DNA from 4 places in the Paenibacillus sp. FSL R7-0163 genome. Region 3 is predicted to be linked to each of the others. Evidence: riboswitches for the same ligand, from Rfam matches in the RefSeq annotation. Region 3 holds a riboswitch; each other region holds the start of a gene.
The links. A riboswitch is a leader RNA that binds a small molecule or an ion and turns the genes downstream of it on or off. The one in region 3 is predicted to bind cyclic di-AMP.

Region 1: linked by a shared signal. The riboswitch ahead of NST45_RS24515 (hypothetical protein) and the one ahead of NST45_RS26565 (C40 family peptidase) in region 3 are both predicted to bind cyclic di-AMP.
Region 2: linked by a shared signal. The riboswitch ahead of NST45_RS16250 (KamA family radical SAM protein) and the one ahead of NST45_RS26565 (C40 family peptidase) in region 3 are both predicted to bind cyclic di-AMP.
Region 4: linked by a shared signal. The riboswitch ahead of NST45_RS01905 (TrkH family potassium uptake protein) and the one ahead of NST45_RS26565 (C40 family peptidase) in region 3 are both predicted to bind cyclic di-AMP.

Annotation. Positions count from the first base shown of each region.
Region 1 covers NZ_CP150224.1:5,584,425-5,592,102, forward strand. Annotated here, with positions in the region: gene kdpB (potassium-transporting ATPase subunit KdpB) at 1-1,012, opposite strand, end outside; gene kdpA (potassium-transporting ATPase subunit KdpA) at 1,029-2,705, opposite strand; gene NST45_RS24510 (hypothetical protein) at 2,922-3,338, opposite strand; cyclic di-AMP (ydaO/yuaA leader) riboswitch at 3,591-3,780, opposite strand; cyclic di-AMP (ydaO/yuaA leader) riboswitch at 4,200-4,364, shown strand; gene NST45_RS24515 (hypothetical protein) at 4,433-4,987, shown strand; gene NST45_RS24520 (hypothetical protein) at 5,002-5,523, shown strand; gene NST45_RS24525 (hypothetical protein) at 5,564-6,016, shown strand; gene NST45_RS24530 (hypothetical protein) at 6,479-6,673, opposite strand; gene NST45_RS24535 (ABC transporter permease) at 6,705-7,678, opposite strand, start outside.
Region 2 covers NZ_CP150224.1:3,630,973-3,638,650, reverse strand. Annotated here, with positions in the region: gene uvrA (excinuclease ABC subunit UvrA) at 1-1,385, shown strand, start outside; gene NST45_RS16265 (YdeI/OmpD-associated family protein) at 2,465-3,034, opposite strand; gene NST45_RS16260 (DinB family protein) at 3,091-3,606, opposite strand; gene NST45_RS16255 (YafY family protein) at 3,690-4,601, opposite strand; gene NST45_RS16250 (KamA family radical SAM protein) at 4,744-5,910, opposite strand; cyclic di-AMP (ydaO/yuaA leader) riboswitch at 6,051-6,192, opposite strand; gene NST45_RS16245 (AraC family transcriptional regulator) at 6,241-7,678, opposite strand, start outside.
Region 3 covers NZ_CP150224.1:6,053,253-6,060,930, forward strand. Annotated here, with positions in the region: gene NST45_RS26555 (M1 family metallopeptidase) at 1-1,596, shown strand, start outside; gene NST45_RS26560 (hypothetical protein) at 1,608-2,438, shown strand; cyclic di-AMP (ydaO/yuaA leader) riboswitch at 2,656-2,794, shown strand; gene NST45_RS26565 (C40 family peptidase) at 2,852-3,280, shown strand; cyclic di-AMP (ydaO/yuaA leader) riboswitch at 3,643-3,785, shown strand; gene NST45_RS26570 (C40 family peptidase) at 3,830-4,282, shown strand; gene NST45_RS26575 (GNAT family N-acetyltransferase) at 4,472-4,957, shown strand; gene NST45_RS26580 (cytochrome c) at 5,085-5,441, shown strand; gene NST45_RS26585 (4a-hydroxytetrahydrobiopterin dehydratase) at 5,523-5,810, opposite strand; gene NST45_RS26590 (hypothetical protein) at 6,039-6,332, opposite strand; gene motA (flagellar motor stator protein MotA) at 6,539-7,339, shown strand; gene motB (flagellar motor protein MotB) at 7,323-7,678, shown strand, end outside.
Region 4 covers NZ_CP150224.1:439,186-446,863, reverse strand. Annotated here, with positions in the region: gene NST45_RS01920 (LysR family transcriptional regulator) at 1-7, shown strand, start outside; gene NST45_RS01915 (IS110 family transposase) at 239-1,354, shown strand; gene NST45_RS01910 (TrkA family potassium uptake protein) at 2,038-2,709, opposite strand; gene NST45_RS01905 (TrkH family potassium uptake protein) at 2,723-4,081, opposite strand; cyclic di-AMP (ydaO/yuaA leader) riboswitch at 4,146-4,321, opposite strand; gene NST45_RS01900 (CPBP family intramembrane glutamic endopeptidase) at 4,642-6,318, shown strand; gene uvrC (excinuclease ABC subunit UvrC) at 6,418-7,678, opposite strand, start outside.

The DNA.
Region 1 (7,678 bases), 470 kb from region 3:
AACTAATAGCTGCCCAAGCCGTAAGCTCAGCTTCCGTTTCATCTCCAACTGGCACAAAATCACTCGCCATCCGGTTTCCGAAAGTAATCGTACCGGTCTTATCTAGAATCATTGTATTAATGTCGCCGGCAGCTTCAACGGCCTTCCCTGACATAGCAAGGACATTAAACTGTGTGACGCGGTCCATCCCTGCTATCCCGATAGCGGAGAGCAGTCCCCCGATTGTGGTCGGGATCAGACAGACCAACAGGGCGATCATAACAGGAATATCTAGATCAACACCCAGATAAGTCGCAATTGGCCGCAAGGTCACTACTACAATCAGGAAAATCAACGTCAGACTGATCAAGAGTGTATTTAGTGCAATTTCATTGGGTGTCTTCTGACGTTTCGCCCCTTCAACGAGGGAGATCATCCGATCCAAGAATGACTCACCGGGATCACTGGTAATTTTGACTTTAATCTCATCACTAACTACCCGGGTGCCGCCTGTGACTGAGCCGAAATCTCCGCCGGCTTCCTTAATAACAGGTGCAGATTCACCTGTAATTGCCGATTCATCTACGGAGGCCAGCCCTTCAATCACTTCACCATCGCCAGGGATAAGTTCTCCCTGACTGACGATCACGATATCTCCTTTCCGCAGCTCGGAGGAAGAAACGGTCTTCACAGACCCTCCAACGAGCTTATTAGCTGTGATATCCTGTTTCGTTTTCTTAAGCGAATCCGCCTGGGCCTTCCCGCGGCCTTCAGCCAGCGCTTCAGCGAAGTTGGCAAACAGCACTGTGAATAACAGAATGAACAACACCGTGATATTGAAGCCTACCGATTTCTCTGCATTAAAATATCCGGGGGCCAGTACCATAAGCAATACAATAATCGTGCCGATTTCGACTACGAACATGACCGGATTTTTGATTAACGTCACCGGGTTAAGCTTAATAAAGCTATCCTTTACAGCGCTTAGGAGTATGGGTCCCGTCAGCAGCTTTTTTCTTTTTACAGTACTCATCTTGTTCTCCCTCTTCCTACCGTAAGGTCAAATATTCTGCAATCGGGCCGAGCACAATGACCGGCAGAAACGTCAGCGCACCGATAATCACTACCGTACCAATCAGAATTCCGGTGAACAGACCATTGTCTGTGCGGAATGTGCCAATCGTCTCAGGAACCGGCTTCTTCTGGATCAGTGAACCTGCAACTGCCAGCATTGCGATTATAGAGACATAACGGCCAAGCAGCATTACGATCCCGGTTGTAACATTCCAAAAGGTGGTATTGTCCGCAAGCCCTTCAAATCCTGAACCATTGTTCGCGGCAGAAGAGACATATTCATATAACACTTGGCTAAGTCCATGGAATCCGGGATTCGTGATGGAACCGTTGCCCAAGCCCGTTAAGAACGCACCTGCTGTTGGTACAAGGATAATGAACGGATGCACAAGGATAGCAATCGCAATCAGCTTCATCTCCTTGGCTTCTATCTTTCGCCCGAGAAACTCTGGTGTTCTGCCAACCATTAGTCCACATAAGAAGACGCCCATGATGGCATACATCAGCATATTGATTAGTCCTACACCTTTTCCCCCGAAGACGTTATTGAGCATCATTAGGGCCAGAGGGGTAATGCCACCCAGCGGTGTCAGCGTATCATGCATATTGTTAACACTACCTGTCGTAGCTGCCGTTGTTACCGAAGTGAACAGCGAAGATTGCGGGATCCCAAAACGTACCTCTTTACCTTCCATGCTGCCTTGCGAAGACTCGATCCCCAGCGCATTAATAGCGGGATTCCCTTTAGTTTCCGCATAATAATTCAGCCCCAGCAGCAGAACGAACAAGGTCATCATTGCTGTGAAAATCACCCAGCCCTGACGTTTGTTCTTAGCGAACAACCCGTACATATATGGCAAAGAGGCTGGCAACATCCACATAGAGAGAATCTCCAGAACGTTCGTAAGTGGATTAGGGTTCTCAAAAGGATGCGCTGAATTGGCTCCGAAGAAGCCGCCACCATTCGTACCTAAGTGTTTAATTGACTCCAAAGAAGCGACTGGACCGATAGCGATTTGTTGCGTCTGCCCTTCGAGTGTAGTGACCTCAAGCGATGGCTTGAGCGTTTGTGGCACATGCAATCCTACCAGCACCAATGAAACTAGCAGAGCTAATGGAATGAATACACGAATATGTGCTTTTACGAAGTCCTCAAAAAAATTTCCGACTGATTTCTGTCCTGTAATCCCTCTGACAAAAGCAACCGCAACAGAAAATCCGCTCGCTGCAGACGTGAACATCATCATCGTGATGACTGCCATTTGTGAAAAATACGATAGTCCCGTCTCCCCGCTATAATGCTGCAGGTTCGTATTGGTCATAAAGCTGATCACCGTATTAAATGAAAGCGTCTGTTCCATATCGGCAATTCCATTCGGGTTCAGCGGCAATCCCCGCTGTAATCTTAGAAAAATATAACTGAAAGCAACCAGTACGATATTAGTTAAAACAAAGCTGAGTGCATACTTCTTCCAGGACATTCCGTCCCGTTTTTTCAGGCCGATCAGCTTATAAATACCTTTCTCTGTGCCTGCAAACCAGCGATCCGTACGATTCGGTTCGTTAGAAAATACATGATATAAATACGTCCCCATCGGCTTGACCAACAAGATGAGAATTACAATTACGACGACTATTTGCAAAATGCCCATGAATGCCCCTCCTTAAAATTTCTCAGGATGAATCAACGCGTAAACCAGATATATAAACAACAGTAGGGTAACAGCGATTACTAGAATCACAGCTTATCCCTCCCCGTATCCTCAACTACACCTGCGCACCAGCGCATAAAGCCATAAAATAACCCGTAAATTACAGCTAACGAAGCCACCATATACAGATCCATCATATCTTCCGCACTCCTTCCATTATCCTTGATGAGGTGATCTATCGATTAGAAAATCAGCATCACCACTATGGGAATAGATTACATAGCTCGCACCAAGTCTTTTATAGACCAATCTAGGATTTATAGAACTTGTAATCACAAAAATTGGCTGTGTCGTCCAGGTACGGCACATCTGAATATAGCGGCAGCAAAGCGGAAAGCTGCTCTCAAACAGATATACCCTGCCTACCGGGAACGATGGGCGAAACCAAGTGCTCTGATGGCGGGTATCCACTAGAATAACCTGCTCGATTCCGAGCTCCTCTAGTAAAGCTTTCTCAGCCAGATTGTTGGTTAATCCCGCCATCTTAATACCCCTGAACTTCAGAAGTTTAATGAAATGTTCTCCCGCCTTTGTAGGCGCACATACAAGCACATATTCATTCTGATCCGTCATCTCTTTTTTCTCCTCCTGCTCATTTACAACAAGGAGGCAACGAAAATCTCCGAAAGGATGTTGACCTATCGTCATTTTCGGGCACAACCTAAAGCTCGGTTGTGTCACGTCATTAGACGCTGCCTTACAAATACCGCTAATGATGAATTTAGCGACCTCTTGGGGGAGGCCTCCATAAATGCTTTGCTTCTAAGAGCACAGCAAAAAGCCACAAAGGATCTCCTCTGTGGCTCGCTAGCGGTCACATTGCACTCATCCTCTCTCCATACGCTTACGAGGTTAGCTGTCGGATTCGGGCGGTGAGAGTCGCCCTACCTGTATAGATGCGAGCTCACTCGCACCCTCTACAGGATTCACCCCATAATCAGCTTCCGACTCTCACATCGGCTGCCGATTGTTGGTTCCCCCGCTTTCCTTATCGGAAATTAAGCGGATCAAATATTCGATTGTCGTTGAAACAGGAGTAATCATACTCTTATGCACGAAGACTTGTAAAACCTGAATGATGCCAAAATAATGCAAATTAAAAACTATTTTCCCATTAGATAGCGCTTACTTGATATCTAATCTCTCTATATCTCTTGTTTACTCGAGTTTCGAGCGTTTAATCGCTATCTATAACCCATGTGATTTTATTCACCTTTTTAGAGCGAAAATACTGCAAATTCCCTTTATAGGTAGAAACGCAAGAAGCTGAGGTTGAGCGAGAAAGAGGCGCGATAACACGCCATAAATACCTATTTACCTCGTTTTTCAGTCGTAGTCGGCAGGATATGGTTAAAATCGCTCTAAAAGAACATTTTCCGTTTTTTACAGAAAATCTTGAAAAGAGTATGATTCGGGTTGAATCTAATTCATGAAAAACAATCAACGCTGAGTTCCTGCATTCGCAGGGAACGGGGGAACCATCAGGCCACCTGGCCTACTTGGGGTGAATCCAAAGGAGACTGCGTAAGTCTCAATAGGTAGGGCGACTCTCACCGTCCGAATCCGACAGCTAACCTCGTAAGCGTAAAGAGAGAGACCCTTGATCCGCCACGCTTTGGCCCAGGTATATCTGCCTGTAATCCAAAACCGCAGCAGAGGTCCTCCTCTTGCTGCGGTTTTTGCGTTACCTGAGCCTATTAGGTGATAGCACGCTGGATGGGGTGAATGTTTTGAAGCACTATTATTTAGGGATACATCAAGGGCTGCTTGAGCCGATAAGTCTAAATTACGTTTGTTTCGGGGCCTTGTGGTTCGAAGAAAATAATCACAGGTACATTGTAGGTTATGCATTTGGCCAGAACCAGATCCAAGCCCTTCGCCAATTCAGTACACCTTCTTCTTGTAAAGACTGTTTAGACTCTAAGATTGTATATGAAATATATAAAAAAATTCGAGAACAACAACAGCAGCAGGATTGGTCATCGCATCAAAAACTCCCGTGGTTTACAGCCTTCAAGGAGCCTTGGAAAGATGTAAGCGCCGGTTGGTATGTCTTGAGATCCCGCAGCACCTTTCCCTTACATCTATCTGTTATACGGAAAGAGAAGTTCCGACTATGGCTAGAGCATACCGCAGTCTGTGAGAATAAAATGGAAATGCTCGCCTGTGTAGAAAAGGCTAGTGTCACTCATCAGGTAGACTTAAAGCTTTTGGAAATCTAAGGAGGAACCCTACTATGGACCAGCGCAGACTATCCCGCATTGAAGTATTTGTATTGGATGAACCCGAGCCTATTCACTATGGAATGGAAGGGGCTGAAGGCTGCCGTTATGGTATTCTGAAGCTCACCTGTAAGGGAGGTTGCAGTTGGGGGGCTTGTCTAATCTCTGCCAACACCAAAAATTTCGATCTCATTAAATGGAGTTCTTTTTTACGGGCTATCTGTCATTGCCGTCTTGAGGAAGCGCTGGATAAGGTCCGCCGCGAAGGTTCAGATTGGGAGCAGGTTAAGCTTGAGCTAGTTCAGGGTGCTTTGCAGGATTTAAAGGCCAAGCTCCAGGGTAAATCCTTGGCTGGGCATATTCAGCAAGGGCGTCTGTACAGTGTTGCAGCTGGGGGGAGCAATTCCAGAAGTGAACGGCTCTACTACAAACCTTCCAAAGCTTTTTCCACTGCCTCCCAGCAGAAACACAGTTGCCCGGAACCAGACACCGCCGATCTTATCAATAAATCCATCTCTTACTTTTCTATATTATAGATTCAAGCAAATCTCTCATTCTGAAAGGATCGTGTTCACCATGCCTGACCCCTTACCTCCCGTGTCCACCTACAGTGCTAAATTTGCAGAGTGTGTTCAAAAGTATACTAATGAAGTCTACGTACTCAGTTCCATGTTATTAGAACAATCTAATGAGGCAGACAAGGTTACTATCCGCACCTTCACAGAGCTTCATAAAATATATCGTCAGGATAACTTCGACCCTCAGTTATTCTCTATCCACGCTTACCGCACTTGTATTCGCCAGTGTGCTGATTCTTTTGCCCGGCGCTCTCTTCTATCGGCTAAGGGATTACCTTGGGAGGAACAGCTTGTGAAGGTATTGTGGTACGGCTTAAAGCTGCCTCTTTCTCAAATAAGCATTATTCTGCAAAAAAGTGTTCCTGCACTGAAAGCACAGCTTAGAGCTGTACGGGAGCAGATGACCGACCAAGCGGATATACGAACGAGCGCAAATCTTTCTATAATTTAGTCACTGACTAGAATTCAGACGATCTTTAAGCGCATGAAGCATCTAACGGACTCAGGAGCCTTTAATTGAAGCTTTTCCTCAAATTTGGCCGGCGTTCGGACTCCAGTAGAAATCCCGAGCGATGAGCGTCTCGGATCGTCTTCAAGCAGGCCCTAATCATCTTCCACCAAGGCAAGGCTTACGGACCCAGATGACATTATTTGCACGTTTATCGCCTTTTGAGCATAGTATCGGACTCCAGTGCAACTATTTGGTTAAAAGAGCTACTAATTCACCGTTTTTCATGCCAATAGCGACTATTGTGTCCGATATCTTGCCAAATCTCGATGATTGTTGCATTTAAGTGTTGCTGGGTCCGTTAGCTATATCAGCTCGTATACAAAGAGATTGCCAACGCAAAAACGGGGATATCCCAGCAACCATAAATGGCTGTTAGGATCCCCCCCGAAAATTCAGTACCTACTATTGTGCCTTACTCTTACGCGCCTTACTGTACATCCACAATCCTGCCAACATCCCCACTATAGCAACACCGGTCAATACGCCTTGAACGAAATCCATAAAAGTGGAGCCATCCGGAAGCATTCTACTAACCGAAGCCAGTGATACCGAACTCATTAAAAGCATAATGGTATATTGTTCGCTTGTAGACATCATTAGCACTCCTTAAAAGTTATATGGGGCCTTCTTAGATCTTGTATGCTTTCATTGCTTTTCTGATTTCTTTAATACTTGGGCGTTTGCCGTACATCAGTACGCCGGTACGATAGATCTTGGCTGCCAGCCATCCGAAGATGAAGGTAGTCACAAGCAGGATCAGCAGCGATACAATGACTTGCCAGATCGCCACCTCACCGACACCAATTCGGAGCAGCATCGTCAATGGTGAAGTGAAAGGTACATAACTCGCTATCTTAACCACTAGAGTATCTGCATTGGAGATACTGAACAGTGGAACATAGAACGCTACGAAGCCTAACATCATGATTGGCATTACCGCCTGACCGAGATCCTCCGTACGGCTGACAATCGAACCTACAGCCGCATACATCAAGGCATAGAGGAAGTAACCTAATACGTACAAGACAAATCCATAGAGCAGCAAGTTAATATTGAGCTGGCCTAAATCGAGATCAAAATCAGCCAATACAGTCGCATTATGCGGGAGCGTCAAATTGACGACGATCGCTGCGACAAAGATCCCAATTTGCAATATTCCTACTAGGAAAACACCGATAACTTTACCGAACATTTGCGCTAAAGGTGAGGCACTTGTAATGAGAATCTCCATAATCCGCGAGCTTTTCTCAGAGGTTATCTCAGCGGCAATCATGTTGCCTGTCATCATAATGGACATAAAGAACAACATAAGCATGGCATATACGATAATGTAGTTAATGGCCGGAGTGTCCTCCTGAGAGCTTTCACTGCCACCGCCTGCCTTAAGCTGTTGTGTAGTAATCTGCACTGGTGTTGACATTGCAGCAATCTGTTCAGAGGTCAGCTTGTCGCCAACGATGAATTGTGTGTTTGCTTGCTGAAGTGCATTTTGAAGATAAACTTGAACATCTCCGTTTAGTTCCCCATCATTACTGTGATAAGTAACGGGTGGAAGCCCTTCACCAGTAGGTTCTGCAAAAGTAACATAACCTTCTACTGTCT
Region 2 (7,678 bases), 2.4 Mb from region 3:
ATCTTTCTATGAACCGTCAGACGGTCTCCTTATCTGGTGGAGAGGCACAGCGGCTGCGCCTTGCCTCATTGCTGGGGTCAGGTCTGACTGGAGTGTTATACATTCTAGATGAACCGACGACCGGGCTTCATCCGCGGGATACTGTTGGCCTCATTCGTGTGCTTCAGGAGTTACGCGATTTGGGGAATACGGTGCTCGTTATCGAGCATGATATTGAGATGATGCGCGCTGCCGATCATATTATTGATATGGGTCCGGGTGCTGGTCTGGACGGCGGGCAAGTTGTTGGCGAGGGCAGCATTGAGGACTTGATGGCAAGCGAGACTTCTGTTACGGGAGCCTATCTTAGAGAAGAGCGTCATAAGACTGCTGCATATGTTCGCCGGAAAGGTGACGGAAAACAGATCACCATCCGACAGGCTCAATACCGGAACATTGAGATCCCGGAGGTTACATTTCCTCTAGGTTGTCTAGTTTCTGTAACTGGGGTTTCGGGTTCAGGCAAGTCGACGCTAGTCTTTGATATTCTTGCGCAAGGTAGTGCGAAAGAACATGAGCAAACAGGCTGTGCGGAGATTGCAGGCTTAGATCAGGTTGGAAATATAGTGATTTTTGACCAATCGCCCATGGGGAGGATGTTGCGTTCTAATGTAGCGACATATACAGATGTTTTCACACATCTGCGCCAGCTGTTTGCTGCATTGCCGGAGGCGAAAAAAAGAAAACTGACCTCCAAGCATTTTTCCTTTAACACACCGGGTGGACGCTGCGAAACCTGTCAGGGTCTTGGGGTGCTGACTGTAGACATGAATTTCTTACCCGATTTGGAGGTTAAATGCCACGTTTGCAAGGGGAGAAGATTTACGGATGAGGTTCTCCAGGTGAAATATGATGGATATTCCATCTCGGATCTGCTGGACATGTCCGTGCAGGAAAGCTTGCCAATTCTTAAGTCGGAAGCCAAAATGGCGGGGATAATCGAGACGTTGTGTGAGGTGGGTCTCGGTTACCTTAAATGGGGACAATCTGTCAAAACCTTATCTGGTGGTGAAGGGCAACGGATTAGACTGGCTAAAGAGTTGAGCAAACCTTCCAAAAACCATACCCTCTATCTGCTCGACGAACCAACAACAGGCCTTCATCCGTCAGACATCAGGCAGCTCCATACCTTATTGAGCAAATTGGTTGATACGGGAAATACGGTCGTGGTTGTGGAGCACAGCTTAGAGTTGATTCGGGAGTCCGACTGGGTGATTGACATTGGCCCTGAAGGTGGCGTTGTGGGCGGTAAGCTTGTAGCTGAAGGTACACCGGAGCAGGTTGCTGAAGTGCGGGAATCCTACACAGGGATGTTCCTGAAACGGATTCTGGCTGAGGGGCTATAATCAAAAAAAGAGGTGTCCAAAAGCCATGAAAATGGCTAGGACACCTCCTTTTTTGAACTTAAACCAACCACTGCTCTCAACTCTAAACTTCGTCTGAACGTTTGAACCGATCCCATTCACGCGTACTTAACACTTTCGGAATAACAGATGATCATGAGTCGATGGTGTTTGATCCGCAGATGATTAGGATACGGTAGCATCAGACAGCGAAAGACTATGCTTCGGGTATCGGACTCAGCGGACCTTAAATGCAGGAAAATCCGCCATTTGGAGTATTATCGGACCGCATAGCTCCTATTGGCGAAAAAAACGCCTTATAAGAGCCTGTTTCTAAGAAATAGCTGCACTGGAGTCCGATGGATTGCTGAAAAGGCGATAAATTAGTAAATAGCATCATTGGAGTCCGAAAGCCTCAGCAGGAGATCATGGTGTCAGCAGCAGTAGCAGTAGCAGTAGCAATAGCAATAGCAGTTGACCCAGCGAATGACTATGCTTCGGCGGTATCGGACTCAGTAGACCTTAAATGCAGGAAAATCCGCCATTTGGAGTATTATCGGACCGCATAGCCCCTATTGGCGAAAAAAATGCCTTATAAGAGCCAGTTTCTAAGGAATAGCTGCGCTGGAGTCCGATGAGTTGCTGAAAAGGCGATAAATTAGTAAATAGCGTCATTGGGGTCCGAAAGCCTCAGCAGGAGATCATGGTATCAGTAGCAGTAGCAGTAGCGGTAGCAGTAGTGGTAGCAGTAGCAATAGCAATAGCAATAGCAATAGCAATAGCAATAGCAATAGCAGTTGACCCAGCAAATGATCATACTTCGGCGGTGTCGGACTCAGGAGTCCAGCAAATGATCATTCTTCGGCGTATCGGACTCAGCAGACCTTAAATGCAGGAAAATCCGTCATTTGGAGTATTATCGGACCGCATAGCCCCTATTGGCGAAAAAAACGCCTTATAAGAGCCAGTTTCTAAGGAATAGCTGCGCTGGAGTCCGATGGATTGCTGAAGAGGCGATAAATTAGTAAATAGCGTCATTGGAGTCCGAAAGCCTCAGCAGGAGATCATGCATCTAGCGCAGCTTAATAATCGAGCAGACGTCCATTATCATGCCATTGCCCGTACATTTTATTTTCTTTAGTGTTTGTTATGAATTTGTCTAATTTACTCTTAAATAAATCTGGCTGATGTTTATTGCTTTGGATCGTGTCGATCCGAACTCTTTTATAAAGGGGGGGAAAGGCCCGGAAATTCTCATATACTTGCCTGTCCTCTTTTAGCCTTTGCTCTATAATCTTATCTACTATAAAAGAATCAGGGTTCATATCAGGAAGTATCCGTTTTCCTTCAGCACTCATTAACCCCAGCTTTTCGAGGCGGCGGACCCGTTCTTTGTTCAATTCAGTCCAAGAGCTTTTTTTACTTCGGGGAGAGAGTCTTTGCGCCAGCTCTGTTTCCGAAATTTTCTTTTTCACTCCATCGATCCATCCAAAACACAAACATTCCTCAACTACGTCCAAATATAGCAACGTTTCTGGGTTTGGCGTCATACAAACGAGTACCCAACAAGATTGTTCAGTCTTACAATTCTCCTGCAGCCAAACTCTTAAATCTTCTCTCGTTTTTACTGTAATTAGATTTTCAATCTCCATAATTAAAATACAATTTCCTTTCTAGGTATGGAGTGGGGCAGATTGCCCATTAGTGTTTAAATAGCTTCCGCTGTTACCTGATACCAAAAAAGAGAATAGTCATTCATGGTGGAAGCGTGGCCTAACTGCCGTAACATAGTAGATACATTGCCTCTATGATAAGTCCCGTGATTGGCGACTTGCAACACAATTTCTGATAGGCGTGTTTGGCGGATTCCGGCGAATGGATTGTCAAGCAGAATGGTTTGCTCCAAATCGGATTGGTTGTGTAACCATGCTTTGTATTGTTCTGATAGCTGGGCAAAGATATTTACGTATTCATCCACAGAATCTAGAATGCTCAAATTTAGCGGGATACTTTGTTGAAAAGCCTCTGGCATGGCAGTGCCTGTTAATACAAGATACCACATCGTATCAACCGCATAGATATGGCTAAGGGCATGAGCGATGGTGGGAAATGGGCTGTTCACTTCTTGACTTAGCACAGAAGGCGGGAGTTCCTTGATTCTCCCCAGGATAGTTTGGTTTGCCCATGTGTGGTATTTAAACATTTCTACTGGATAATTTGTCATTCGTACATTCTCCTTTTGAATGGTCATGGATTTGTTTTTTGTTACTGTAGTTAATATAAAAGAAGAAGTATGACATCAGACTGTCATACTTCTTCATAAAGTTTGAGTGTGTTTTGAAGCTGCTCTTTTAAAATACCTCGCAATGCAGGGGGTTCGAGGACTTCGGCGCCGCTGCCAAAACTCAGCAGAATGGACCAAAGCCAACGTGCTTCCAATGGCTTATACACAGGAATTCGCATCGTCATGCTTTTATCGGAATGAAATTCCTTGTCGACTTGATGAAACTGATCCAAAGCTTCTGCCAAAGCCTCAGGGCCTACCCGGATCACTATTTCCTCCACCTGATCTGCCCTGTTTGAACAGCCAGCCTCTTTGGGTACCTCATGTTGCGAATGAAAGGTATCCTGCGTCAGGAACAAATTCAGCATCCGGGAAAGTCGGAACTCTCGATAGTCCTGCCGAGCCCGGCAATAACCATAGATGTACCAGTTGCTATATTTAAAATGAAGCTTTACTGGTTCCATTTCACGGGTTGTACGTTCATTTTTTACACTGATGTAATCAAAACGGACAACATTTCGTTCCGCTATAGCCGCACGTAAAAGAGGAAGTGCGTCAGGATCCGTACGCCGGGTTTCAAGATCCACCGCGAGACTAGAAGTCTGTGGCTCCGTTCCTATCGTTTGCAGCCGTTCAATGGTTCCTTGCGTATGCTCATCTTCAAACACGGAAGAGAGACTGTTAAGTACAGTAATCAGAGAAGTGACATCATACGAACGGAGCAGGCTTTTATCCATTTTATATCCGTCCATAATGCCATATCCACCTTTAGTACCCTGATACGTTACGACCGGGATGCCAGCGGCACAAATCACATCGATATCCCTATAGATTGTTCGCTGGGAAACCTGAAACTCTTCAGCCAGCTTGGAGGCAGATAAAACTTCGTGGTTCAATAGCTTGTAGATCATAGAAATCAATCGTTCCAATTTCATGTGTGCATTCCCACCCATTAGTTCATTTCGTGTTACAGCGTGATTATATCATAGATTTTTTCGGGCTAATTTTGGGAGGGAGGAGTTTTGTTGTTGGTGATGAAGAAATATCCTATGACAGAGTCTGACAGAGCCGATTAATTTATTTACAGATTAAATCCGCAGGCTCTGATAAATGATTAACAGAAATAATAGCATCGTTTTTTTTCACAGGTGGGGTCCAATATTGCTCATTCCCAGGCAGGTCATCGAACCATTCGGCGTCCTTTGGACAATCTAGAATCATGAATTTTCCGTATTCCTGATCTCTGGATTGATGGTATTTGAGATAGGCTTTCCCGTTATCAATGGCGAGAATTTCTATTTTTCCTGAGGTGTGGCTCATGGATAAGCGTACTCTTTTGCCAAGTCCTGAGGTTCTAGCTTTGGCTTCTTCTACAATTTGATAGACTTGCTCGAGCGGTAATACGAAATCCCGGTTTCCGGCAACGGGCCGGTTCACAAAGAAGTAGTAGGGTGTAACGCCAGCCCATGAAAGTCGGTCCAGTAGTTCCCCTAAAATAATGGGATCATCGTTGATGCCTTTGAGGATGGGAGTCTGATTTACGACAATTGCCCCTGCGTTGTGGAGAGCTTTAAATGCTTTTTTGGCTTCAGGTGTGATTTCACGAGGATGATTGATGTGCGCCATAACATAGATTCGTTTGTCTTCGGTAGAGTAAGTACGAATCAGCTCCAGCAGCTCTTCGTCTTCAGAGATCCGCATCGGATTAAATACGGGTATCTTCGAACCTAGTCTAATGATTTTAACATGCTCAATGCTTCTTAGATTTTCAATAATGGATCTTAGCTTCGGTGTGGAGAGAATTAAACTGTCCCCGCCCGTAAGAAGTACGTTGTTAATCTCCGGATTCTTTGCGATATACTCCAAGCCCGGAGAGACATCAGCCATCGCCTCTTTCACGTCATTTCGAAACAGACGCTTACGGAAACAGTAGCGGCAATAAGCCCCGCAGACCTCGGATACAATCAGTAGTGCAGTGGTTCTATACTTGTGCTGACAACCAGGTACCACATAATTCGTGTCCTCATCGGAGGCGTCCCAGCGCCCATACTCCAGCAGTTCACCTTCGTTAGGAATAACCAGCTTACGGATGGGATCTTCTGGATCATCCCAGTTAATCAAAGACAGATAGTAGTCATTTACACGAAAAACAAATTTTTCTGTAATTTCTTTCAGATTCTCTTTTTCCAGCTCAGACAACATAGCTATTTTGTTAATATCCGTGAAGTACTTTACCTTTTGCACGTACATCTCTCCTTTGTCTCGTAGTGTGAGAAATGAGGGAGCCTTAGTGTCAAAGGCCAATCTACTGCCAGCAGGGTCCAAAAAAAGCACAAAAAGAGACCCTTAGCAAGGGTCTCTGGTTATGTAAATAACATGAAAAGCAGACCCATCCACTGCTGACGAGGTTAGCTGACGGACTCGGGTAAGATGGTACCCTACATTCTAATGCTCAATGATTCGCCCCAATTAACTGGTTCCCCCGCTTTTCAACTGTAAAAGTTGGAAATTAAGCGTAGATAAAGTATACCCTATGAAGTTTTGAAAAGTCAAAAGAGAATCCTAGATTCACCTTCAATTGCTAGCGCTACTTCCGCCGAGTAGTTTAGGCAACAACGTTAGCAGCTTCTCCCGGGTTAACGCATCACTGGAGTTCCATTTGCTTCCGTCGAGCAGATAAACATGTCCCTGACGTACTGCCGGGAGACTGTTCCAAAGTGAACTGTCTAGTAGTCGTTCCATTGCAGCTCGCGAGTCTTTGCGTTCCGGAATGAACATGAAGATATGATCTCCGGCGTAGGCAGGCAGTCGTGTTGGATCCACTTCGGCGAACCCTAACTCTTCGTCCAATATGGCCTGAATCTCTTCGGTCGGTTGTAAACCACATGGGGCATAAAGCGCAGTGGAGAATCCGGACATTCCCATAGCATATAGATGATCTCCATGATCATAGACCAAAGCAGAGGCGGTTTCTCCAACTTGGAGAGTTGTCGAGTAAAGCTGCTGCCACATGGCTGCGTTTTTGATTGTGAATGACTCCAGCCATGCTTCCGCTTCGCGCTGTTTACCTAGCCAACTGCCTAATGTCCGCATTCGGTTGTCGAGAGGCGCAAATGAATCAAAGGTGAGTGTCGGAGCGATACCAGAAACTGCTCTGTAGGCTCTTTCATCACTATTTGCCAAAATGATCAAATCTGGGTTTAGGGAAGCGGTCAACTGCGGGTCCAGTGGAAACCCGACGTTGGCGAGCTTCTTAAGTCGATGTTTATAGACGCTGTTCCGGGCGAATGCTTCATCTCCACCGATAGGCTTTACACCTAACGCGAGAAGGTCGCCAAGTGTCTCGCCATGATAGACAATACGTTTCGCTCGTTCAGGAATTTCCACCTCATGACCCGTCCAATCCTTGACGGTAAGCTTACGACCTTGCTGATGTGCATATTGTCCGGGTGTAACTCCTGTTTTTTGCCGAAAGCGGCGGCTGAAATAGTATTCATCCGAGAAGCCGACCAGTCTGGCGATTTCCCGCAGTGGTTCAGTCGATTCCTGCAGGAATCGTTTGGAATGATTAATACGCAGATCCGTCAGGTATTCAAGCGGCTTTTTACCCGTAAGCTGTTGAAAGATCGGTGTATACTGCCAGATCGATATCCCCGCCCGTTCAGCCAACTGCTTCACGGTGATACTCTCTGTATAATGCTCCTGAATGAATGTTATGGTCTTTTCTACGGATTCCGTAGGACTTGGCAGGTGTTTGGAAGGGTAATTATGCTCAAAAAGTAGCAGCAGCAATTCTTGGAATTTTAATTGTCGCTTGAATTGTTGTACATCATCGGTATTATTCCTGTTCATGAGCAGCTCTTCGACTAGTCGGATTACCTTGGTGAACGGGTGCACAATTAACTCCCGTCTGCCGGAAAGCAGCTCTCCAGAATATCGTTTAGGATGCTTGGTTGTATAAATTGCTGTAAAGGTGATGAGGTAATAATACAACGTCAGCTCCTGGTTGTTC
Region 3 (7,678 bases):
GACAGCATGCCTGAGAACGGCTTCGGAAATATGACGCTGACCGATCTGCGCACGACAGAAGGAACTTCGCTAATGCAAAGAGTGCAATATGTCCAACCTGATGACGGCAATATCAACGATAGGACGCTCCTAAAGGTACATCTTCCTCAGCCTGTTAATGGTGGGGAAAGTGTAACACTTAAGCTTCAGTATGAAGTCCAGCTGCCCAAAATCTTTGCACGCATGGGTGCTTCAGGCAACTTCGTTATGGCTGGGCAATGGTTCCCTAAGCTTAGTGTATACGAGCCGAGGGGCACACGCGGAGTTAAAGAAGAAGGCTGGGACCTGCATCAGTATCACGGGACCTCTGAGTTTTACAGTGATTTTGGCATTTTTAATGTAACGATTGCCGTCCCTTCCAACTATACGGTGGCTGCGACCGGATTTCCTGTAAAAAATGCCAAGCTCAAACAAGATCAGAAAATATATCAGTTCTACGCCGATGATGTCCACGATTTCGCTTGGGCCGCTTCCCCTGATTTTACAGTAGCTGAGGAAGCCTTCTCTACGCCGGAGGTGCCTGGAGTACGAATTAAGGTGTATCTCGACCCACTACACAAAGATTTAAAAGAGCGTTACCTTCAGGCTGCCAAGGCTGCCCTGACCTACTTCAGCAAATGGTATGGTCCTTATCCCTACTCTACGCTGTCTATTGTCGTCCCACCTAAGGAGGGCAACGGTGCTGGAGGAATGGAATACCCTACCCTTATTACAGCCTTTGGGGCCGCGGATTCTTCTCCAGATACCTCACTTGAAAGAACCGTCATTCATGAAATCGGCCATCAATACTTCTACGGTATGGTAGCCAGTAATGAATTCGAGGAGGCCTGGCTGGATGAAAGCTTCACTTCCTATGCCGAAGACAGACTTATGGAGCAAGAATACGGTATCAAGTCTAATTTGCCTTTACAGGCCAGCCTGGTGACTATACCTGAGCCGTTAAATCTGGAAACGTGGAAATATGCAGGGGCGGATTCCTATAGCCGAAATGTTTATATCCGCGGCAAGCTTGTACTTAAAGATATCGAACGCCAGGTAGGTACCAAAGCAATGAACAACATCATGTCCTCCTACGCTCGTAAGTTCCGTTTCCAGCATCCTGCTACGTCAGATTTTCAGAAAGTCGTTGAGAAGGTAACCAAAAAATCATGGCAGGCCTATTTCGATGATTACATTTATGGTGATGGAGCGCCTGACTTCTCAGTAGATACGATTACTTTTAAAAAAAATAACAGCGGCGATGCTCCAAGCTACGAATCATTAGTGAAGATTTCAAACAAAGGGAGCCATTACGTTGATGTTCCCGTGAAATTTACATTCGCCGACAGCTCTTCGGTGCAGCGGGTCTGGAACGGTGAAGGAGTAGAGACTACGTTTCAATTGTTAAGCGATAAGCCTCTTCTCTCTGCTGAGATTGACCCTGAACATTCCATCTTATTGGAGAGCAAACATCTAAACAACTTTAGGCTGGCGGAAATAGAGCCCAAGACGCTCTCTCGCTGGACATTAAGTGTAACTAAACTACTTGAAACCGTGCTCGGAACTCTTGTCTGGTGAGGTGAATGATTGTGAGAACATCGATAACCCGCGGCTGGCAAAGCATGAAGGAGCAATTTTATATTTTAATTCTGCTCTTCATCTACCGACTGCTCTGGGGCTACTTTATGTATGGTTTCATCCGATCTGCTATTATTCCAATTCTACTGCGCTATCCGGATAAAGACGCCGGAGGCAGCGGTATGGGCAGACTGTTGTATTATATCGAGGGACAGTTCAGCTTGAATACGGACCCTGCGATACGCACTTGGTTATGGATGCTTCTGGCGCTTGTTGTCTTGCGACTTCTGCTTTCCCCTTTCATAAGGGCAGGATTGCTGCATGAGCTCCACCAGGAGCGAAAGGGCGAGCGTGGACTGTTCTTTTTCCCTGGCATGAAGATCTATGGACTACCTGTCTTAGTCTTTAGCCTAATCGAATGGGTGCTGACCCTGCTGCCGCTGTACTGGCTTGCTCCAAAAATGTACGGGCTGTTCTTATCCTCTTTGTTTAACTACGCTTTGTTACTTCATTTAGTACCATACGTATTGGCATGGCTTATATATATTTTTATCGTGCGCCTGTTTCTTCTATATATGCAGTTTGGTTACACCGGCGGTACAGGAATGTTCTCCTCCCTGTTCATCTGCTTGCGGTCACTGATTCCTGCTATAGGTGTTTCCATTGTACTTGGTGCGGGAGGCCTGCTCTTACTGCTAGTGTGCGGACTGACGGGTCTGTTCTGTCCCGGCCTACTGGCACTTATAATACGGCAAATCTCACCACTACCTTCTACGCTCTTAAAAATGTGGGGAATCTCTGCACAATATCATCTATGGCGTAGCAAAGCATTTCCACAATAAATCAACCTTATTTGACATAATAAAAAGGTCCCAATTCCTGTATTCAGGAGCTGGGACTTTTTCTCATTACGGATAACTTAAGAGTATTTGCAAAATCGTAAAAGCTCTGTTACAATAAGTCCTGTGCTATTAGTAACAATTTTGTAATCAATTGAAACGATTCCTACATAACTAAATGTATTTATCGTAAGTGTAACTGTCGAAACGTCATTCTCTGGTGCTTAACACGCCTAATTCCTTTGCACCGGGAAGTGGGGGAACCATATTTTGGGTGAATTGATCTCGCTTTACAGGGATCATAGGGAATCTTCTACCGAACCCTTAAGCTAACCTCGCAGGCCTTGGAAGGAGTACATCTTTTGAAAAGACATAATTTAAGAAAAAAATGCGTCGCTGCGGCGCTAGGACTTGTAATGGCGTTATCTATTGGTGGAGGAAGCGCCTTTGCCGACTCTAAAATGGACTCTGTAATCTCAAAAACTATTGGAGTTGCCTATAAAACCGGAGGTACAAGCACTGCCGGATTTGATTGCTCTGGATTTACAAAGTATGTATTCAAGAATGTGGGGCTTACTTTACCTCGTACATCAAAAGCTCAATATAGCGTTGGAACTGCTGTATCCAAAAGCAATCTGCGTTCTGGTGATCTAGTGTTCTTTAACACACTTGGCAATGGAGTATCCCATGTCGGCATTTATGTTGGAAACGGAAAATTCGCACAATCGTCCTCTTCGCGTGGAGTGACCATCACTTCACTCAGTCAGGCCTACTGGGCCAATCGTTATGTTGGCGCTAAAAGAGTAATGAGTACTTCAGCTTATCAAGCTGTAGCCTTCGATTGAAACCTTCCTCACAACTATAACCTCACAATTACAACTATATGAACCTGAATCTGATTATGCCCGTAATCAAATTCGGGTTTTTCTTTATTCCATAATATATTTTTACACTATTAGAGCCCAATTGAAACACGTTTATTTGATAAAAATAGCAATTATATTAAAAATTAGGTCATTATTAACGCTTACATATGCCTTTCTACCGTAAAAATGCCAATTTTTCTGCATTAATATGTTAAAAACGATTGCCAAGCGGCTTTCTGTTTGTTACAATTAGCGCAGTGAGATTTTAGTAACATTTTTGTAATCATTAAGTTGTTATTTACAAAGGTTTTGTCATGTATTGATTACAAGCTAATCCTAATCAACAGTATGAGCCGAGTTTCCTAACTATTAGGAAAACGGGGGAACCAACTTTGGGTGAATTGACCTCCATTATATAGAGGGGTCATAGGGGACCTTCAACCGAACCCTTAAGCTAACCTCGTAGGCATTTGGAAGGGGTATACACTTTTGAAGAAGAAGTTAGCAGCAGCAGTACTAAGCTTTTCCATCATCCTCACCATCGGAGCAGGAAGCGCTTTCGCAGATTCCAAAATGGATAAAGTGATTGACAAGGCCATCGGTACTAAATACGTATCCGGCGGTATATCCACTAACGGATTTGATTGCTCCGGATTTACAATGTATGTGTTTGATAAGATTGGCATTAACCTTCCACACCAATCAGGTTCCCAATATCAAATGGGCACAGCAATCTCCCGTGATGATATAAGAGCCGGAGATCTTGTATTCTTCAATACAAGTGGCAAAGGTGTCTCCCATGTCGGCATTTATGTCGGTGAAGGTAAGTTCGCACACGCTTCTACCTCACGCGGTGTTACGATTAGCTCTCTGAGTGATAGCTACTACGTGAAACGCTACGTTGGTGCCAAGCGCATTATGAGCACAGACGCTTACCAATCGGTTGCTGCTGAATCGGAAGACAATGATGATGTGCAATAAGTAACGTACATAGGCTCTTTTCCAAGGTAACTCTTGGAGGAGAGCTTGTTTTTTTGTCTTATTACTTATTTACCCCTCTCATAATTTGTAAAACATTTCTCTCATATAAAGTTTCTGAGTCGAACCTCCCCCATTTTGTATATAATTAGTAATATAGCAATGTCCTCGTGAAAGGAGATCGATGACTTTATGATAAATCCCTCGGTAACTTTTCATGTAGTTCCTATGGAGGCAATTCACGGAGAAGCTATTTGTAAGTGGAGCTATACGCCTCCATATAATATTTATGGCTGGATGCGGTGGGAGCAGATGCAGGCTCTTGGCATCGAGTTTGGTGATCTGCAGCTCCGGGAGGAACAATATATCTCCATATTAAATGAACAAGAGGTATTGTGCGGATTCGCACAGTTGTTCCCGATGGAAGGAGTCGTTCGTTTAGGAGTTGGGATGCGCCCCGATCTATGCGGCCATGGTTTAGGCAAACTATTCGTGGATGCCATCGTCCAGACAGCCTTGAATCGTTATCCTCATCGTGAGATAGATCTAGAAGTCCTGACCTGGAACCAACGCGCCATACGAACTTATCAAAAATGTGGATTTACGATTACAGATACGTATGAACGCCGCACACCTACAGGAGATAAACCTTTTTATTGCATGGTCTATGACAAATGATATTAAATACCATATATTTCATAAGAATGATTGTATTCTCGTTCATTTTTTTGTCACAAACCCTATGATAACGCTTCACCATAAGCTATAATGTAGGGAGCAGCTTACATAGAAGGGACGAATTGGGATGCAGAAATGGATCATGAGCGGTTTGTTTTTTGCCGCCTGTGCCTTTGCGGTAGTACTCATGTTTACACTTCCGGGTAAAGAAGAGGTAGCGGAAGAAAATAAGCCCACGATGCCGGTAGTTCAACTGGACGTAGCAAAGGCAGAAGCAACCGTGAAAGCCAGCTGTATCACCTGTCACGGCGATCAGCTTCAAGGTGGAGTTGGACCAAGTCTTCAGAATGAAGGCGGCCAGCATGACGCTGAGGAAATCTACAGCATCGTCACTAAAGGACGTGGTCAAATGCCTTCCTTTAAGGAGAAGCTAGCGCCTGAAGAGATCGCCAACGTCGCACTCTGGCTCTCAGAGAAAAAGTAACCAGCCAAGCAACCAAAAACGCCCGTGTATGAGATAGGTGACTATCTGTGCACGGGCGTTTATTTTATGATTTTGGCTAAACTAATGATTTTTTTCAAAGGCTTCATTAAATTCATGCGCCTCTCGAAGATCTAGAGCTGTAATCCCATCTTCTTCATTAGATTTCAGGCGCAGGGTAACTGTTTTATAATCAATCGTAATATGTGGATGGTGATCGAAGGCTTCTGAAATCGTGGCTACTTCATCAACGAACGCAATGCCCTTCATATATTGGCTGAACATATATTTTCGCACCATAACATTATCTTCCAGTTTCCAGCCCTCCAGCTTGGTGATCTCCTCACGCAGTTCCTCTTCCGTAAATAACAATTCGTTTCCTCCCTTACAAAAAATTGCAGTAAAGTGCGTAGTTCCCTTTACTTGTCTTAGGCGTTAAACAAAACATCCCTTAGCTTCTGAGGTCCAAGGGATGTGCCAGGATAAAGGCGATATTTTCGATTAAATGTATTCACAAATCCCAGCGATTATAACTCGGCTTTATCAATTTTAACACGGGCTACTAACTACGGGCAAATTACGTCCAGACGTCTCCTCTGCCTAAATCAAAACTACTGAAGCCAAATCCTCTTCGCCAACTAGAATATTAATGCGGTGCGTGTCCTTATCGTAAATAATTACGCCGCTCCCCACTTCAATCATAGGTTCATTACCCAGCGCGAAGAAAAGATCCTCAGCCAATGCTTCCCATACCTCCAGCTTTGATTCTTGGGGTAGTTCCTGCCACTCGTCCGGATCCATCTCAAAAAATAAATATCCATCGGAAATTCGTCCGACGGCTTCGGTCAAATCGGTTAGAATTTCACCGTAATCTCTACCATGCTTTACACCCACGTATATCACTCCGTTTTCTTCACAGATGAATAATTACTTACCTTATCCATTATAGCCGAAAAAATGACTTCACAAAAAACCGAATGATGTCGATAAATAAGAATATACGTTAATTCGGTTTCGCACAGAGTGCCCTGCCGCTGTTTCAAGGATGATATACGCGGCATTGTCGGAACACATCTTAAATCTCACGGACGAGGTGCAAAATGGAAATTTCAACAATAATTGGTTTAATTTTTGGTTTGGTTGCTGTAATCTGGGGCATGATCCTCAAGCACGCTCCACTTCATGCTTTGGCCACACCCGCTGCTTACGTTATTATCTTGGTGGGTACGGCAGCTTCTATTTTCATGGCCTTTCCTTTCAACGAGGTCAAAAAGATTCCAAGTCTGTTCAAAATGATTTTTATCAAAAAGAAATTAATCAGTAAACCCGAATTAATCACTATGTTCATGGAATGGGCTTCTATCACACGGCGTGAAGGTCTGTTGGCTCTAGAATCAAAGGTCGATGAAATAGAAGATAACTTCCTCAGAAACGGCATGCGGATGATTATTGATGGAAATGATCAGGATTTTGTCCGCGATGTCCTCATGGAGGATATCCACGCCACAGAGGATAGACATAAAGCAGGAGCCCTCATTTTCTCACAGGCAGGTATGTATGCTCCTACCCTCGGGGTGCTCGGGGCGGTTATCGGTCTCATCGCCGCTCTGGCTGATATGAGTGATATGAACAAACTGGCTGCGGCAATCGGGGCTGCCTTCATCGCCACATTGCTTGGTATCTTTACAGGTTACGTATTATGGCATCCTATTGCTAATAAGCTGAAACGTCTCTCCAAACAAGAAATCGAAGTTCGAATGATGATGGTCGAAGGTCTTTTGTCCATACAGTCCGGTGTATCTACTATTGCCATCAATCAGAAGCTTGCTGTATTCCTAACACCTTCGCAACGCGTTAAGTTAAATGAGAAGGACGGTGGATCAGGTGAGCAAAAAGACTAGACACGAAGAGCATGAAGAACATGCCGATGAATCGTGGCTGTTACCTTACTCCGACCTCATGACTCTTCTGGTGGCTCTGTTCATCGTTATGTATTCTATGAGTGCAACGGATGCCAAGAAATTTGAAGAGATGAGTCAGGCCTTCAGTTCCGCACTTAATGGCGGTACAGGTATTCTTGAAGAGCGGGCAGCAATGCCTAGTAAGACTCAAGAAGATCTAGGGAAAAATGATAAGATGGGTAGCTCTACTTCCAAGAAAGCTGAAGAAGCAGAAATGGCAAAGCTACGACAAAAGGAACAAGAGGATTTAGAGAAGCTTAAGAAACAATTCGATCAATA
Region 4 (7,678 bases), 1.2 Mb from region 3:
GCAGTAAAGCCGGACCAAATGAATCAAGGGGCGCACCTATTGATCTCCAAATGAGGCAATAAGTGAAGCACTTATTGCGTAATTAGGGAATTTCTCCCTGAAATTTAGAGATTTCTGTTCAGCAGACTTATAATTAGTTATGATGAACGAAAGGCAGCCCCTGTTTCGCACACCGTAGGTTAAAATGGAAGTTAAAAGGACAACCATTACAGAGCTACATGCGAAAGGAGCTGTTACTATGAAGAATACCATAAAATACGTCGGTTTGGATGTGTCTAAAGAAAAAATTGCGGTGGCGATTGCAGATGAGGGTCGGGAACCCGCACGATATTATGGAGCCATCCCCCATACCCCAGATGCAGTGGCTCGAATGATTCGGAAACTCAAAGGTTCAGGGATTACACTGGAGGTCTGCTATGAAGCCGGGCCTACGGGGTACGACTTATACCGCTGGTTGACGAAGATGGGAATTTCCTGTGTGGTAATTGCACCTTCGCGTATGCCACAGCGTCCCGGAGATGCCATAAAAACCGACCGACGGGATGCAGAAAAACTGGCTCAGTTACACCGGGCTGGAGAATTGACTGCGATCTATGTGCCAACGCCAGAACTCGAAGCTTTACGAGATCTCATTCGTGCACGAGAAGATGCTAGGCAAGACCTACATCGGGCTCGGCAACGGCTCATTCATTTTCTATTGCGCCACCAAATTCACAAGCCAGAGGGTATGAAAAAACGCTGGACCAAAAGGTACCGGGAATGGCTCTCTATGCTGAAGTTTAATAATGTAGCTCAAGAACGGGTATTTACCGAATCCCTGCAACAGCTCCGGGAAGTGGAGGAGCGAATCAAGCGACTTGAAGCCGCAATGCGAGAAGAAGCACAGATCTGCCCTTACGCACCTGTCATTCAAGCGTTGCAAGGCCTGAGGGGAATCGCCCTGCTGACAGCTATGACTTTAGTTGTCGAGATTGGAAATTTCGAACGTTTTCGTTCACCGGCTCAGCTCATGAGTTACCTGGGACTCGTGCCACGGGAATATTCCTCGGGAGCAAGTACCAAAAGAGGGAGTCTTACAAAAGTCGGAAATTCCGGAGTGCGGCGCGCACTGGTGGAGTCCGCATGGAGTTACCGTCACCGCCCTGCCGTCAAGGGAGATTTAGCAGTGCGTCTTGAGGGCCAGAGTATTCATGTCCATGAAACGTCGTGGAAAGCCCAAGAACGGTTACACAGCAAGTATTTAAAATTAGTCAGACGCGGGAAACACCGAAATTTAACCATGGCAGCAGTGGGTCGTGAGTTAATTGGATTTATCTGGTCGATTGCGGTAGAGGCAGAACGAAAAATGGCGTAGGTGAAACGAAAAAAAATAAAAACATACCCAAAAGATTTGAATCCTTGGGGCATGGAGACAAAGAGAAAGGTTCGAGGAGAATCCGTGAATTCCCTGTGCACAGGATCCCTGATCTAACGTGCGAAATTAGTTTACGGAAGCTCCTTCGACGTAGGCATAATATGTGGTAACCAACCCACGGATAGCAGATTGCCAGCCGACGACTCGCATTTTGTCTCTGTGCCCAAGGGATTGAAAACCCTCTAGTTTAAAGGGGAAAACAGGGGAATTGACTAATTCGTTCATAGCAGGGAAAACTTCCCCAATTTTCGGCTGATTGAGTAACTAATAAAGGAATCCCACTGTTTATTAGGGAGGAATTCCCTAATGTCGTTCATTTAGAGCGAATAGCGGCTATTTTTAGGGAGGTTTTCCCTAATTAGTTACACCCACTCTGTACATCGTACAAACAAAGAACGCATATCGCCCATATTCCACCGTCACAGATACCACAAATCATCTACTACAGCCGTACGAATATCACACCTAACAACTCGTCAACCGCACAAACCAATATATTAGAACACTACGCGTGGTCTATAGCCATATGGCATAGTGAAATCCATTACTTTTCCTACTCTTTACTCCATAAAAAAGAAGCTGCCCCCAAGTAGAATTCACTACTTTTGAGTCAGCTTCTTTTCCTATGATTCTTGGTTCACAACTTCACTCTCAAAACGGTCAATACTTTCATTAGGACCAATGAGTACCATAACATCGCCTTCACTTAAATAATCATGGGCAGTTGGAGCGACGATTATTCCACTTTCCCTATTCAGGGCAACAATACTGCAGCCATATTTAGCTCTTGTATTTAAATCAGACAAGCTTCTGCCGTTCATGCAGGACGGTACGGTCAGCTCGACAATTTTATAATCCTTGGACAGTTCAATATAATCCAGCAAATTGGGCGTCACCAGCTGGTGTGCCACACGAATCCCCATATCCCGCTCCGGAAAAATAACCCGATCAACCCCCAGCCGCGACAGTGCGCGGCCATGAAGGATGGAGATTGCCTTAGCCACCACTTGCTTGACTCCAATTTCCTTCAACAAAATGGCCGCCAGAATGCTTCTCTCCATATTGTCACCAATCGCAACAATCCCACAATCAAAGTTCCTTACACCAAGCGAGCGCATAATTCCCTCATCTGTAGCATCTGCTACTACCGTATGCGTCAGTTGATCGCTCATTTCCTCCACGCGTTCTTCATGGTGGTCAATGCCGAGCACCTCGTAGCCCATTTCCATCAGCTCAAGCGCCAGGCTTGAACCGAAGCGACCTAAGCCGATTACTACAAATTGCTGTGCTTTCATTTCTAATTAACTCCTATCCAATAATTATTTTACCTTCCGGATACTTATACAGTGGTTTACCCTGTTTGGGACCGAGTGCATACGCTAAGGTTAGTGGACCCAGCCGACCTGCAAACATCGTCAGACAGAGTAGAATCTTACCGATCGCTGACAGTTCCGGAGTTAGCCCCATAGTCAGTCCTACCGTAGCAAAGGCGGAGGTCGTCTCAAACAAGATTGCCAAGAAATTACTGTCTTCAGTTGTGGAGAGTATCATCGACACAGAGGCGATTAACAACAAAGCCAGCAGCGTGATCGTTAATGCCTTGTAGATGCGCTCCTGAGCCAACCGATAACGGAACAACACAACATCTTCCCGTCCACGCAGCATAGCAATTACAGCACCAATCATCATCGTAAAGGTTGTTGTCTTGATCCCGCCGCCCGTTGAGCCCGGAGAAGCACCAATAAACATAAGAATCACTATAAAAAATTGTGTAGCCTGCCGAAGTCCAGCAATATCTACTGTGTTCGCGCCAGCCGTACGGGGAGACACGGATTGAAAGAAGGCCGATAATATTTTACCGCCAAAATTCAGTGAACCTAGGGTACGAGTGTTAGTAAACTCGAATATAAAAATAACCAGAGCTCCGATCAGAATCAGCCCTGTGCTGGTGGACAGGACAACTTTACTATGTAGAGACAGCCTGCGGGTTACCCGAAACTCCACCAGATCTGACATTACAATAAAACCAATCCCGCCGGAGACAATCAGAAACATCACAATAATATTCACTAGCGGATCATATACATAATCAGTTAAACTGCGAAAATCCCCAAAAATATCGAACCCCGCATTATTAAACATAGACACCGCATGAAATATGCCAAAATAAATCGCTTTTCCCAGTGGCATATCAAAAGCCCAGCGAATAGACAGCAGCAAGGCGGCACAGCCTTCTATGACAAGAGAATATATAAGGACTCTCCGGATCAGTCGTACAATTCCTTCCATAGAGCCTTGATTCATGGCTTCCTGTAGGATTAGCCTGTCCCGCAAAGATATTTTACGCTTTAACACCAGTGAAAATAGAGTGGCCATGGTCATAAAACCTAAGCCGCCGATCTGGATCAGGATCATAATTACGGTTTTCCCAAAAATCGTGAACGAAGTTCCGGTATCCAGCACAACAAGCCCTGTTACACAGGTTGCCGAAGTTGAAGTAAATAATGCATCAATAAATTCCACGGAATTCCCGCTTGTGCTTGAGATGGGCAGCATAAGCAGCAAGGCCCCTATCAGAATAATCGATGCAAAACCAAGCACCAGTATCTGCGGCGGCGAGAGCTTCAGAAACTTAAATTCAGAAATCCTGCGAAACTGTGAAGCCACTTTGCTCACCTTCTTATCAAAAATTCCAACAAAAAAAGCACTGGAAAACCAATGCTGACTTGGTTCCTGCAGTAAATTAGCCTACGAGGTTAGCTGTCGGATTCGGACTGTGCAGGCTGCCCTATTCGTTCCCAGAACGAAATTCACCCCTGATGAAAGTGCCATTTATCGTGTACACTCCACTTTTCATCACTTCTTATGGTTCCCCCGTTTTCACCAGAAATTCGGCTACTATACAATTGCATACAAATTATATACGTTATTTAGTGAATTCACAAAGACACAATTAATGCTCATTCGCATGAAAAAATGCGGTTTAAAGAGACTGCATCAAAAGGAGTGCCTTTTCTCATCACTTTTCCGTGTTTTCCCTGCAATTACACCGATTCTCATCATTCGTGCAGAAATGAACACGATAAAATTCATGGTATAAATTCACATGACTATTCTATACTATCTCTATTACCCATAAAAAGAACATATAATGTTTTTTGTAACCAACCAGGCACTAATACTATAATGGAACATAACATTGTCAGTACATAACAAGGAGGCGTTACATGAATCCCGTCGGCCAGCCCTTACAGCAACGTGCCCTCTCCAAGAGGCTCATCATCTCGGGCATTATCGGTCTTATTCTATTTATTATGTTTCAGATTTCCCCTTCACTGCTTAGTAGCCCTACAGGTGAAGATACCACCGTCATTAGCAAGGCAGAAGCCCGTGACCAAGCCATATTATTTGCAGAACATAAGCTCAACTACACCGAAGCACCAAACGATCAATGGAATGTACTTTACGAGACGGACTCTTCCTTTTATGGTTATATGTCTCGCGAGAAGCTTGTGGAGGACTACACCAAGAAAAAATTGGATCAAAAATATCCTTTTGATGTCTTTCGTGCAACGCTTACTCCTTCAGCGGAGCAAGAGCCGCAAATCATCGTTGACCTCAATATGTATAACGGTAAGATTGTCGCTTTCTCAAAGGCTGCAAAAGTTGCCTCCGAAGAGGGGTCAGGCATCGCTTCCGTTGGTGCAAAAGAGGACAAGGGAGCTGACCTCACTCTAGCGCAGAAGGAGAATCTTGCTCGTCCTTGGCTTCAGGAATGGGAAGTAAATCCTGCCAAGCTACAAATTGAATCGAATACAGGAAGCCATGGGCTGGTGTATACGGATAGCACTGTTCAGGTCGGCGAATCCTTATTGCACTATTATTTTGATTTCAGTGGAGAGCAGGTCTCCAGCTTTAATGCCGGATTCTCTGCACCGGCTTGGCATACCTCCTACGTACAAGGACAGACCTCTTTAGCGGAAAAGCTGACATTATTCGGTTACGGTATACCCACACTGATTTTAGGAATTCTGGCACTCGTCTACAGTATTCTTAGAAGAGAGCATACTTCCTTTAAACGTGGGGTATTCCTAAGCTCAGCCTATTTTGTAATCATGATGATCAGCACCTATAATATGCTGCCTGAATCAACAGGCGAAGGGCTAGAAGCACAGATTACCTCTGTCATTATGTTTATCATTTATGCTTTGTACAGCCTGCTGATGTCCTCCTTGCTCTACTTCTCTTTAGTGGGCGGCAATGGCCTATGGCGAAAAGAGGGAGGCATGAACCCTTGGCCCCGCGCCAAAGAGCCCGGCTATGGACAATATGTGTTGGATAGTATCCGGGCTGGATACATGTGGGCTTTCGTTCTGCTAGGGGTGCAGACGGTTATGTTCATCATATTATCGTTTACCTTGCACAATTGGTCTACTACAGACGCCACCCAGTCTCCTTATAACATGAGATATGCTTGGCTTCTGCCTATCGTCGCATGGCTCGCTGGTTTATCTGAGGAAGCCATTTATCGCTTTTTCGGAATCCCTATGCTGAAAAAGGTGTTCCGAAACACTTTCGTCGCTTGCTTGATCACCACGCTGGTTTGGGCGTTTGGCCATACGTTATATCCGATCTATCCCATCAGCTCCCGTCCGATTGAGCTGACCGTAATCGGGCTGCTGTTCAGTTATATTTTCCTTCGTTACGGATTTATTGCTGTCATGTTCAGCCACGTCGTGTTTGACAGCATCCTGATGGGCGCTACGCTGATCTTTATGAAGGAGAGCGTAAATGTAGGCGCGGGTATCTTCGCGATTATTATGCCATTCATAGTCGCTTACATCGTCTATCGATTTAATCCACCACAGAAGACTAAGCCGGTGGAGCCTTCTTCTTTGATTTAAGAAAATAAAATAGTGTACATCCTATAACCAAATTTAAAAAAAGGGCATCATAGCAGCTTTAGTCGCTGCTGTGATACCCTTTTTCTTTTGTCACCATTGCTATGAGGTTGGCTCTTCGTCCTTGAGCGCATCAAGAATTTGTCTTGCCAGCTTTTCTCCAATAGAAAGTGTACGGAAATCATCCACGGAGGCTTCTTTAATTTTCTTAAGCGATCCGAAATGCTTAAGCAGCGCTTTACGGCGCTTCTCACCTATACCAGGTATAGAGTCCAGCTTGGAGGTAACCATGGACTTCCCGCGCTGTTCACGGTGGAAGGTGATCGCGAACCTATGGACTTCATCCTGAATCCGTTGCAAAAGGTAAAATTCCTGACTGTCCCGGGCTAGCGCGACAGGTTCTGGCGGATCTCCAACCAAAAGCTGAGCCGTCTTATGCTTATCATCCTTAACAAGGCCGCAGACCGGAATGAATAATCCCAGCTCATTCTCCAGAATATCAATAGCAGAGGAGATTTGCCCTTTCCCGCCATCGACCACGATAAGATCCGGTATCGGAAGATTCTCCTTCAATACCCGTTCATATCGCCGCCGAATGACCTCGCGCATCGTTCCATAATCATCCGCACCCACTACCGTACGAACCTTATATTTACGATACTCTTTTCGTGCAGGCTTGCCATCAATGAAGACAACCATCGCTGAGACCGGGTTAGTTCCCTGAATGTTCGAGTTATCGAACGCCTCAATGCGGCTCAAGCGTTCAAGACCCAAGCTCTCACCTAAGCTGATCGCTGCTCCAGAGGTACGCTCTTCATCCCGTTCAATCAGCCGGAATTTCTCGTCGATAGCCACTCTTGCATTTTGACAGGCCATGCCAACCATCTGCTTCTTAAGGCCGCGTTGTGGCACAAGCACCTTAATGCCCAGCCACTCCTGCAGAATGGAGGCGCCGCCGGCGGCATCCACGATCCCAGCTGCAGCAGCTTCCTCCGCCGCCGTCGCACGTGCCTCAGCCTCTTCAGCCGATTCAGGAGTATCTTCACCCTGTTGTAAATCCGCTTCTGCTGGAGCAGCTATCGTGATCTCAGGTTTAGTCTCTTTATTAGCCAGAGACTCCTCATCGAGCACATCCGGCAGCAGAATCTCCTGCGGCAAAGCGGGATTATCACTGTAATACTGCGTCACATAAGACATAAAGTCACTGTAGGCTTCACCATAGAACGGGAACACGGAGGAATGGCGCTGGATCATCTTCCCTTGTCTCATGTACAGAATCTGTACACACATCCATCCCTTGTCTACAGCATAACCAAATACGTCCCGGTCCTTAGTATCTGTAGTGTTGATCTTCTGCTTCTCC